DNA from 2 places in the Burkholderia sp. Bp9031 genome. Region 1 is predicted to be linked to the other one. Evidence: riboswitches for the same ligand, from Rfam matches in the RefSeq annotation. Region 1 holds a riboswitch; the other holds the start of a gene.
What was found. A riboswitch is a leader RNA that binds a small molecule or an ion and turns the genes downstream of it on or off. The one in region 1 is predicted to bind thiamine pyrophosphate.
Positions count from the first base shown of each region.

Region 1 (4,193 bases):
GCGGCGATCGAGTCGGACAGCGATTGCAGCGACGGATAGCGCGACGTGCCGAGCAGCACGCGGCTTGCGAAGGTTTCACCGTACAGCGTCAGCGCGTCGGCGGATGTGAGGGACGTCATGTCGTTTTCCTGGAAGAGCGGGGGACGAACCGGCGGCGCTCAGCCGCCCGCGACGGGGTGCACCACGTCGAGCTTGTCGCCCGTCGCGAGCGCGCGCGCCGCATGCTGCGTGCGCGCGACGAAATTGCCGTTCAGCGCGACCGCGTACGGCGGACGTGCGCCGTATGCGGCGAGCGCGTCGGCCACCGTCGCGCCATCGGGCAGCGTCAGGGTCTGTTGGTTGATCTGGATATCCATGAGGCTGGGTCGAATTCGGTGGGCGGCGCGCGTCAGGCTGGCTGGCGCGCGTCGTCGCGGTGATGAAGGAGCGTCGGCCAGCGCGCGGCATCGCGCCATGCGACGAACGCATCGGCATCGGCGAACGTGCCGCCGAGCGCGGCTTGCGCGAACGCGGCCGCCGCATGCGCGACCTCCGGCGCGATCATGAAGCCGTGCCGATACAGGCCGTTGACGGCGAGCGTCGTCGCGCCGTCCCAGATCACCGCAGGGCGGTGGTCGGGCAGCGTCGGGCGGCACTGCGCATTGAGTTCGAGGATGCGCGCCTCGCCAAACGCCGGATGCACGGAGAACGCCGCGCTCAGCAGTTCGAGCGCGGAGCGCACGCTGACGGGCGACATGTCCTCGCCCTCCACCTCGGTCGCGCCGATCACGTACAGGTCATCCTGTTTCGGCGCGATGTACAGCGGATAGCGCGGATGCAGCAGCCGCACGGGCCGCGTGAGCCCGATGCCGGGCGCGCGCACGCGCGCGACTTCGCCGCGGATGCCGCGCAGCGCGGGCAGCGCGGGTTTCGCGCCGAGCCCGCGGCAATCGATCGTGAAATGCGCGTCAGGCCGGTTCGCATCGTCGATCGTCGCGTGCCAGTGCAGTTCGACCCCGCGCTGCGCGAGGCCCGCCGCGAGTGCGCGCAGCGCCTGACGGTTGTCGAGCTGACCTTCGCGCGGCAGCATCAGGCCGCGCGCGAAGCGCCCCGCAAGCGCGGGCTCGGCCGCATCGACCTGCGCGCCGGCCAGCGCGACGAAGCCGCCGTCGAACAGCTCGGCCGGCGCATTCGCGCGCACGCGCCGCTCGAACAGCGGCGCCTCCGCGCGATCCGCGTGATGCCAGACGACGAGCGTGCCGCGATGCTGGAAGAACACCGGTTCGGGCAGTTCCGCGAGCCATTGCGGCCAGCGCGCGAGCGATGCGGCACCGAGCTCGGTGATCAGCAGCTCGGCACTCGCCGCCTCGGCGAGCGGCGCGAGCATCGCGGCCGCGACCCACGCGGCCGACTGCTCGCCGTCCGGGCCGCCGCGCTCGTACAGCGCGACGCGATGCCCGTCGCCCGCGAGCCGCCAGGCGATCAGGCGGCCGACGAGGCCGCCGCCGAGTACCGCGAAATCCGGCCGGGAAGCGTGGACGTTCATCGCGCGCCCTCCCCGCAAACCGAGCCGGCCCGTGCGACGGACGTCGACGCGCGCGCGCCGTCCCGTGCCAGCGCACACGACAGCGGTTCGGGAACAGCGCAAAAAACTGAAGATTGAGCGGTCATCATTCCTTCCGTAACGCGCAAAGCGCGTACCCAAAAGGACGAAACCGGCAGCAAAGGCCGGCCGGGCGGGACTCGGGCGCTGACCATGTGGGATGGCAGCCAGCGCGGCCCGGCGGGATCAGAAACTTCCCTCGCCGGTATTACCCGGATCGGGTGCGAAGGGTCTTTCTCAGCCTCGCCGCGTTGCCCGGAATAACCCGTCGGCCGCGCTCGAAGCACCCCTGTTTCGTCGTCGGCCATTAGACCATAAAAGCGGAAAGCGCCGCAAACTGTCCCCTTGCGGCAAATTCGCCGTCGCGACGCGCCGCTCTGGCACAATGCCCGCAGGCCGGCCGCGCGAGCGGCCGGTTGCCGCGTCACCGCCGGCCTTAAGTGCCGTTTAAGACGCGCGGGCCACCATCCGGACGCCCGCCGTCAGTCGGCACCTCGTCCCGGCATGCCGTATCGCGGCGCGCGCCCGGCTTCGCCCGGCCCGCGCGCCGGCTACTCATCAGGAAGCACATGACCCAATCGATCGATCCCGTCCGCTCCGCCTCCGACGCGCCGCAGGACGAGCGCCCGGTATCCGCGTGGAGTCTCATCAAGCCCTACTGGGTGTCGTCCGAATGGAAAGTCGCATGGGGGCTGCTGATCACGATCATCGCGATCAACCTCTGCGTAGTCTGGATCAACGTCAAGCTGAACAAGTGGAACGCGCAGTTCTACAACGCGCTGCAGTCGAAGGACGTCCACGACTTCCCGAACCTGCTGATGCAGTTCTCCGCGCTCGCGTTCGGCTTCATCATCCTCGCGGTGTACGGCCGCTACCTGCGGCAGATGCTCGGGTTCCGCTGGCGCCAGTGGCTCACCGACCGCTTTCTCGGCCAGTGGCTCGGCGATCGCGCGTTCTACCGGATCGAACGCGACCGCCTCGCCGACAACCCCGACCAGCGGATCACCGACGACCTCCAGTCGTTCGCGACGACGACGCTCGCGCTGTCGCTCGACCTGCTGTCGACGGTCGTCACGCTCGTATCGTTCATCACGATCCTGTGGTCGCTCGCCGGCGCGCTGACGGTGTCGCTCGGCGCGACGCCGATCGCGATCCCCGGCTACATGGTGTGGGCAGCCGCGCTGTACGCGGTGGTCGGCTCGCTGATCATCCAGAAGGTCGGCCACCCGCTCGTGTCGATCAACTACCAGCAGCAGCGCGTCGAGGCCGATTTCCGCTTCGGGCTGATTCGCGTGCGCGAGAACGCCGAGCAGATCGCGTTCTACGAGGGCGAGAAAACCGAAACCGGCAACGCGCAGAACCTGTTCATGCGCATCCGCGACAACTGGTGGCGCGTGATGAAGTACACGAAGCGCCTCACGTTCGTGCTGAGTTTCTACGGGCAGATCGCGATCATCTTCCCGCTCGTCGTCGCGGCGCCGCGTTATTTCGCGGGCGCCTTCTCGTTCGGCGTGCTGATGCAGATCTCGTCCGCGTTCGGCACCGTCAGCGATTCGTTCTCGTGGTTCATCAACAGTTACTCGACCCTCGTCGAATGGCGCGCCACCGTCAACCGTCTGCGTGAATTCAAGCGCGTGATGGGCACCTCGCACCTGAAGGAAAGCCTGTCGCCCGCGACCGAGCACGGCGGCATCAACCTGCACTACGTCGACGCCGCGAAGCTGTCGACGTCGTCGCTGAAGCTCGCACTGCCGAACGGCAACGCGCTCGCGAACATCGGCAACGTGACGATCGAGCCCGGCTCGCGCTGGCTCGTGATCGGCAAATCGGGTTCCGGCAAGAGCACGTTCATGCGCGCGATCGCGGGCCTGTGGCCGTTCGGCGACGGCGCGATCGACGCGCCGGTCGGCGCGCGGATGATGTTCGTGCCGCAGACGAGCTACCTGCCGATCGGCTCGCTGAAGGCTGCGCTCACCTATCCGGCCGCGCCCGACGCATTCACCGACGACGCGTGCCGCGACGCGCTGCGCGCGTGCCGCCTCGAAGACTACGTCGAGCGCCTCGACGAGACCGGCCACTGGACGCGCGTGCTGTCGCCGGGCGAACAGCAGCGTCTCGCCGGTGCACGCGTGCTGCTGCACAAGCCGGACTTCCTGTTCCTCGACGAAGCGACCAGCGCGCTCGACGCCGACAACGAAGCGCGGCTCTATCACCTGTTCGCCGAGCGGCTGCCGAAGGCCGCGATCGTCAGCATTGCGCACCGCGAGTCGCTGGCCGCGTTCCATGTCGGCACGATCAACGTCGAGCGTGTGAACGACAACGACAAGGTCGCGGCGTGAGCGCACGCGCCGCGCACCTCGCACGGATCGCGCTGATCACCGGCGCAGGGTCGGGGATCGGCGCGGCGCTCGCGCGGCGGCTGGCGGCACCCGGCACCGCGCTGGCGCTGCATGCGCGCGGCGCCGACGACGCAGCCCGCAAGCGGCTCGACGACGTTGCCGCCTCCTGCACGGCGGCAGGCGCGGAATGCGTGACGCTCACCGGCGATCTCGCCGAAGCCAGCGTCGCCGCGGCACTGGTCGACGCGACCGTCGCGCGCTTCGGCGGGCTC
Region 1 is NZ_QTPW01000027.1:27,571-31,763, forward strand. Features, by position in the region: gene DIE15_RS27545 (thiazole synthase) at 1-119, opposite strand, end outside; gene thiS (sulfur carrier protein ThiS) at 159-356, opposite strand; gene DIE15_RS27555 (FAD-dependent oxidoreductase) at 389-1,525, opposite strand; TPP riboswitch at 1,760-1,883, opposite strand; gene DIE15_RS27560 (ABC transporter ATP-binding protein/permease) at 2,152-3,921, shown strand; gene DIE15_RS27565 (SDR family NAD(P)-dependent oxidoreductase) at 3,918-4,193, shown strand, end outside.

Region 2 (4,193 bases), on a different contig from region 1:
CGGCGCTTCCGCACCGCGGAAACGCCGTCTGGCCGAAACCGAAACGCGCCGCGCAGCGTGCGGCACGCGGGCGCCGGGCCGGCTTACTTGCCGACCTGGTTGCCGATGATGCCGCCCGCTGCCGCGCCGCCCAGCGTCGACAGCGCGTTACCGCCGATCGCCGCGCCGGCGACGCCGCCGACACCCGCCCCGATGGCCGTATCGCGCTGGCGCCGCGTCATCGAATCGCATGCCGACAGGCTTGCCACCGTTGCGACGAGCAGAGCGCATACCCCAAAACGCCGAATCGAGTAACTCATGATCATTGTCCTTGTGGTAGTGAATGGAGGACGCGCGACCGGCTGACGGCCACACACAACCCCAATCTACCCGCCGCCCCGAGGGGCTGCTGTAAGGACTTGTTAAGGCTCGGACGGTTTCGTAATCAATTGTTTCCCCTGCGCCAGCAGGCATGCGGGATGCGGCCGCGCGCGCAAAAAAGCCCGCTCGAAAGCGGGCTTCCTGCAGCGCGTCACGATGCGATCCGTTTGGCGGACCGCAGCGTTCGCTTACTGACGATGATAGATCTCGGCACCGGTCTTCACGAACTCGACCGCCTTGACTTCCATCCCCTTCTTCAGCGCCTCGGTTTCCGACACGCCCTGCTGCGCCGCGAATTCGCGCACGTCCTGCGTGATCTTCATCGAGCAGAAGTGCGGGCCGCACATCGAGCAGAAGTGCGCGACCTTTGCCGAATCCTTCGGCAGCGTCTCGTCGTGGAATTCGCGCGCCTTGTCCGGATCGAGGCCGATGTTGAACTGGTCTTCCCAGCGGAACTCGAAGCGCGCCTTCGACAACGCGTTGTCGCGCACCTGCGCGCCCGGGTGACCCTTGGCGAGGTCGGCCGCGTGCGCCGCGAGCTTGTACGTGATGATCCCTTCCTTCACGTCGTCCTTGTTCGGCAGCCCGAGGTGCTCCTTCGGCGTCACGTAGCACAGCATCGCGGTGCCGAACCAGCCGATCATCGCGGCGCCGATGCCCGACGTGATGTGATCGTAGCCCGGCGCGATGTCGGTGGTCAGCGGCCCGAGCGTGTAGAACGGCGCTTCCTTGCACCAGTCGAGCTGGAGATCCATGTTCTCCTTGATCAGCTGCATCGGCACGTGGCCGGGGCCTTCGATCATCACCTGCACGTCGTGCTTCCACGCGATCTGCGTGAGTTCGCCGAGCGTCTTCAGTTCGCCGAGCTGCGCTTCGTCGTTCGCGTCGTAGATCGAGCCGGGGCGCAGGCCGTCGCCGAGCGAGAAGCTCACGTCGTACGCCTTCATGATCTCGCAGATCTCTTCGAAGTGTTCGTACAGGAAGCTTTCCTTGTGATGCGCGAGGCACCACTTCGCCATGATCGAGCCGCCGCGCGACACGATGCCGGTCATCCGGTTCGCGGTGAGCGGCACGTACTGCAGGCGCACGCCCGCGTGGATCGTGAAGTAGTCGACGCCTTGCTCGGCCTGCTCGATCAGCGTGTCGCGGAAGATTTCCCAGGTCAGGTCCTCGGCCTTGCCGTTGACCTTTTCGAGCGCCTGGTAGATCGGCACCGTGCCGATCGGCACCGGGCTGTTGCGGATGATCCACTCGCGCGTTTCATGGATGTGCTTGCCGGTCGACAGGTCCATCACCGTATCGCCGCCCCAGCGGATCGCCCACGTCATCTTGTCGACTTCCTCGCCGATCGACGACGTGACGGCCGAGTTGCCGATGTTCGCGTTGATCTTCACGAGGAAGTTGCGGCCGATGATCATCGGCTCGGATTCCGGGTGGTTGATGTTCGCGGGGATGATCGCGCGGCCGCACGCTACTTCCGAGCGCACGAATTCCGGCGTGATCTCGGCCGGCGCGTTCGCGCCGAAAGCCGCTGCGCCGAACGCCTGGCCCGGGTGCTGGCGGCCCATCATCGCGGCGAGCTTCGCGCCGTTCGGGCCGCTCGCCTTCAGGCTCTCGAGGTACTCGGCGCGGCGCTGGTTCTCGCGGATCGCGATGTATTCCATTTCCGGCGTGATGATACCCTGGCGCGCATAGTGCATCTGCGTGACGTTCTTGCCGGCCTGTGCGCGGCGCGGGTTGCGGTGCAGGCCCGGGAACCGCAGGTCGGCGGTGGCCGGGTCGGCCGCGCGCTCGAGGCCGTACTGGCTCGACAGGCCGCCGAGCACTTCGGTGTCGCCGCGCGCTTCGATCCAGCCCTGACGCAGCGCGGCCAGGCCCGCGCGGATGTCGATCTTCGCGTCCGGATCGGTGTAGGGGCCCGACGTGTCGTACACGTAGATCGGCGGATTCTTCTCGCCGCCGAAGCCGGTCGGCGTGTCGGCCTGCGTGATTTCACGCATCGGTACGCGGATGTCGGGCTGCGAGCCGGTTACATAAACCTTGCGGGAATTCGGCAGCGGGGCGACGGCCGCGGCATCGACATGAGCGTCGGCGGACAGAAACTTCGGATTGGCGTTCATGCAATCTCCTGTGTGAGCGCCGGACACGCGCTTCGGCGCTTGCCCGGAGCCCTTGACGAATGTGGGGCTCGAGCTAAGCAGGAGACGAGGTTTGGTGAGGCGGCGGATTTCGTCAGAAGGATGGCGGTGAAATCCGTACGCTTCCCTGCGCTGGCATTATCCAGATCAGGTTCAAAGGGTATTTCTCACCCGCAATGCCGGTTGTTTGACCGAACGCATTGCAGGACCCCCGCGTTAGCAAGGGCACACGATACACCGGCTTCGCGGCGGTTTCAACCGGGGGCAGATCCGATGCGGCGGTGCAGCCGCAGCATCGCGGGCGGTGCGCGCGGCTGTCGCCCGGCCGCCAGCGCGCCCGCCGGGGCGAAGCGGTGCAGCATCGCGGCCGTTCGGTTCTGGCCGAAAGCGTCGGCTAAAAAAATTTTCAATACGGCTGTCATTTCCGGCGCACACGTCCGTCTATTCGGCTCCTTAAACCCATGTATCGGAGAAATGTCATGAAAAACGGAATCCTGGTCGCCTGTGTCGCCGCTATCGCGATGGTTGCCACGAGCGCTTATGCGCAGAACGACGCGATGTCGAAGGACGGCACGTCGATGTCGAAGGACGCGATGGGCCACGACGCGATGGCGAAGGACGGCGCGATGAAGAAGGGCGCCATGAAGAAGCATGCGATGAAGAAGGACGCGATGTCGCACGACGCGATGGGCAAGGCGATGTCGGGCGACAAAATGGCGCCGTCGAACTGACGCAGGCGGGCCGGTCGGGTGGTGCGTGCATCGCATCGCCCGACGTCTCGCATCGAGTGCGTTTGCATCATCCCCGCATCCTCTGAGGCTCCACCATGCAAACCGTTCCCGCCACCGGTCGCGACGCGGCGTCACCGCCCGCGCGCCCGATCCATCCGCCGTGGGTGCGCGTGAGTCACTGGCTCAACGCGCTCGCGGCCATCGTGATGGCGCTGTCCGGCTGGCGCATCTACGATGCGTCGCCGATCTATCCGCCGTTCGCGTTTCCTCACGGCATCACGCTCGGCGGCTGGCTGGGCGGTGCGCTGCAATGGCATTTCGCGGCGATGTGGCTGCTCGCCGCCAACGGGCTGTTCTACCTGGCGATGTCGATCGCGACCGGGCGCTTCGCGCGCATGCTGCTGCCGGTCACGCCGGCGTCCGTCTGGCGCGACCTGCGTGCCGCACTGCGCGGGCGGCTGTCGCATGACGACCTCGGCGTCTACAACGCGGTGCAGCGCGCTGCGTACCTGGTCGCGATCGCCGATCTCGTCGTGCTGGTGCTGTCGGGGCTCACGATCTGGAAGTCCGTGCAGTTTCCGCTGCTGCGCGACCTGTTCGGCGGCTACGACATGGCGCGCGCCGTGCATTTCTGGGCGATGTCGCTGCTGGTCGCATTCTTCGTCGTGCACGTCGCGATGGCGCTGCGCGTGCCGCGCTCGCTGCTCGCGATGCTGCGCGGGCGCTGACTCGCAGCGTGCGGACAAAAGGAAATCATCATGTCGGAATCCGAAAGCACACGCGACCGTTCGCGCTGGACGCTCGATCGCACGTCGCTTGAACTCGACGTGCGCCGCACGCTCGAGATGCCGTCGCGGCGGCTCTTCAATCGCCGCATCCTGACGCTCGGCGGCCTGACGATGCTGACCGGCTGCACGCTGCAGGACGACGCGTCGGTCAACACGTTTCTCGAGCGGGTATCGCG
Region 2 is NZ_QTPW01000007.1:249,822-254,014, reverse strand. Features, by position in the region: gene DIE15_RS12575 (glycine zipper 2TM domain-containing protein) at 84-299, opposite strand; gene thiC (phosphomethylpyrimidine synthase ThiC) at 549-2,480, opposite strand; TPP riboswitch at 2,605-2,721, opposite strand; gene DIE15_RS36975 (hypothetical protein) at 2,753-2,920, opposite strand; gene DIE15_RS12565 (pentapeptide MXKDX repeat protein) at 2,978-3,229, shown strand; gene DIE15_RS12560 (cytochrome b/b6 domain-containing protein) at 3,325-3,957, shown strand; gene DIE15_RS12555 (molybdopterin-dependent oxidoreductase) at 3,988-4,193, shown strand, end outside.
Region 2: another riboswitch for thiamine pyrophosphate. It lies ahead of thiC (phosphomethylpyrimidine synthase ThiC); the one in region 1 lies ahead of DIE15_RS27555 (FAD-dependent oxidoreductase).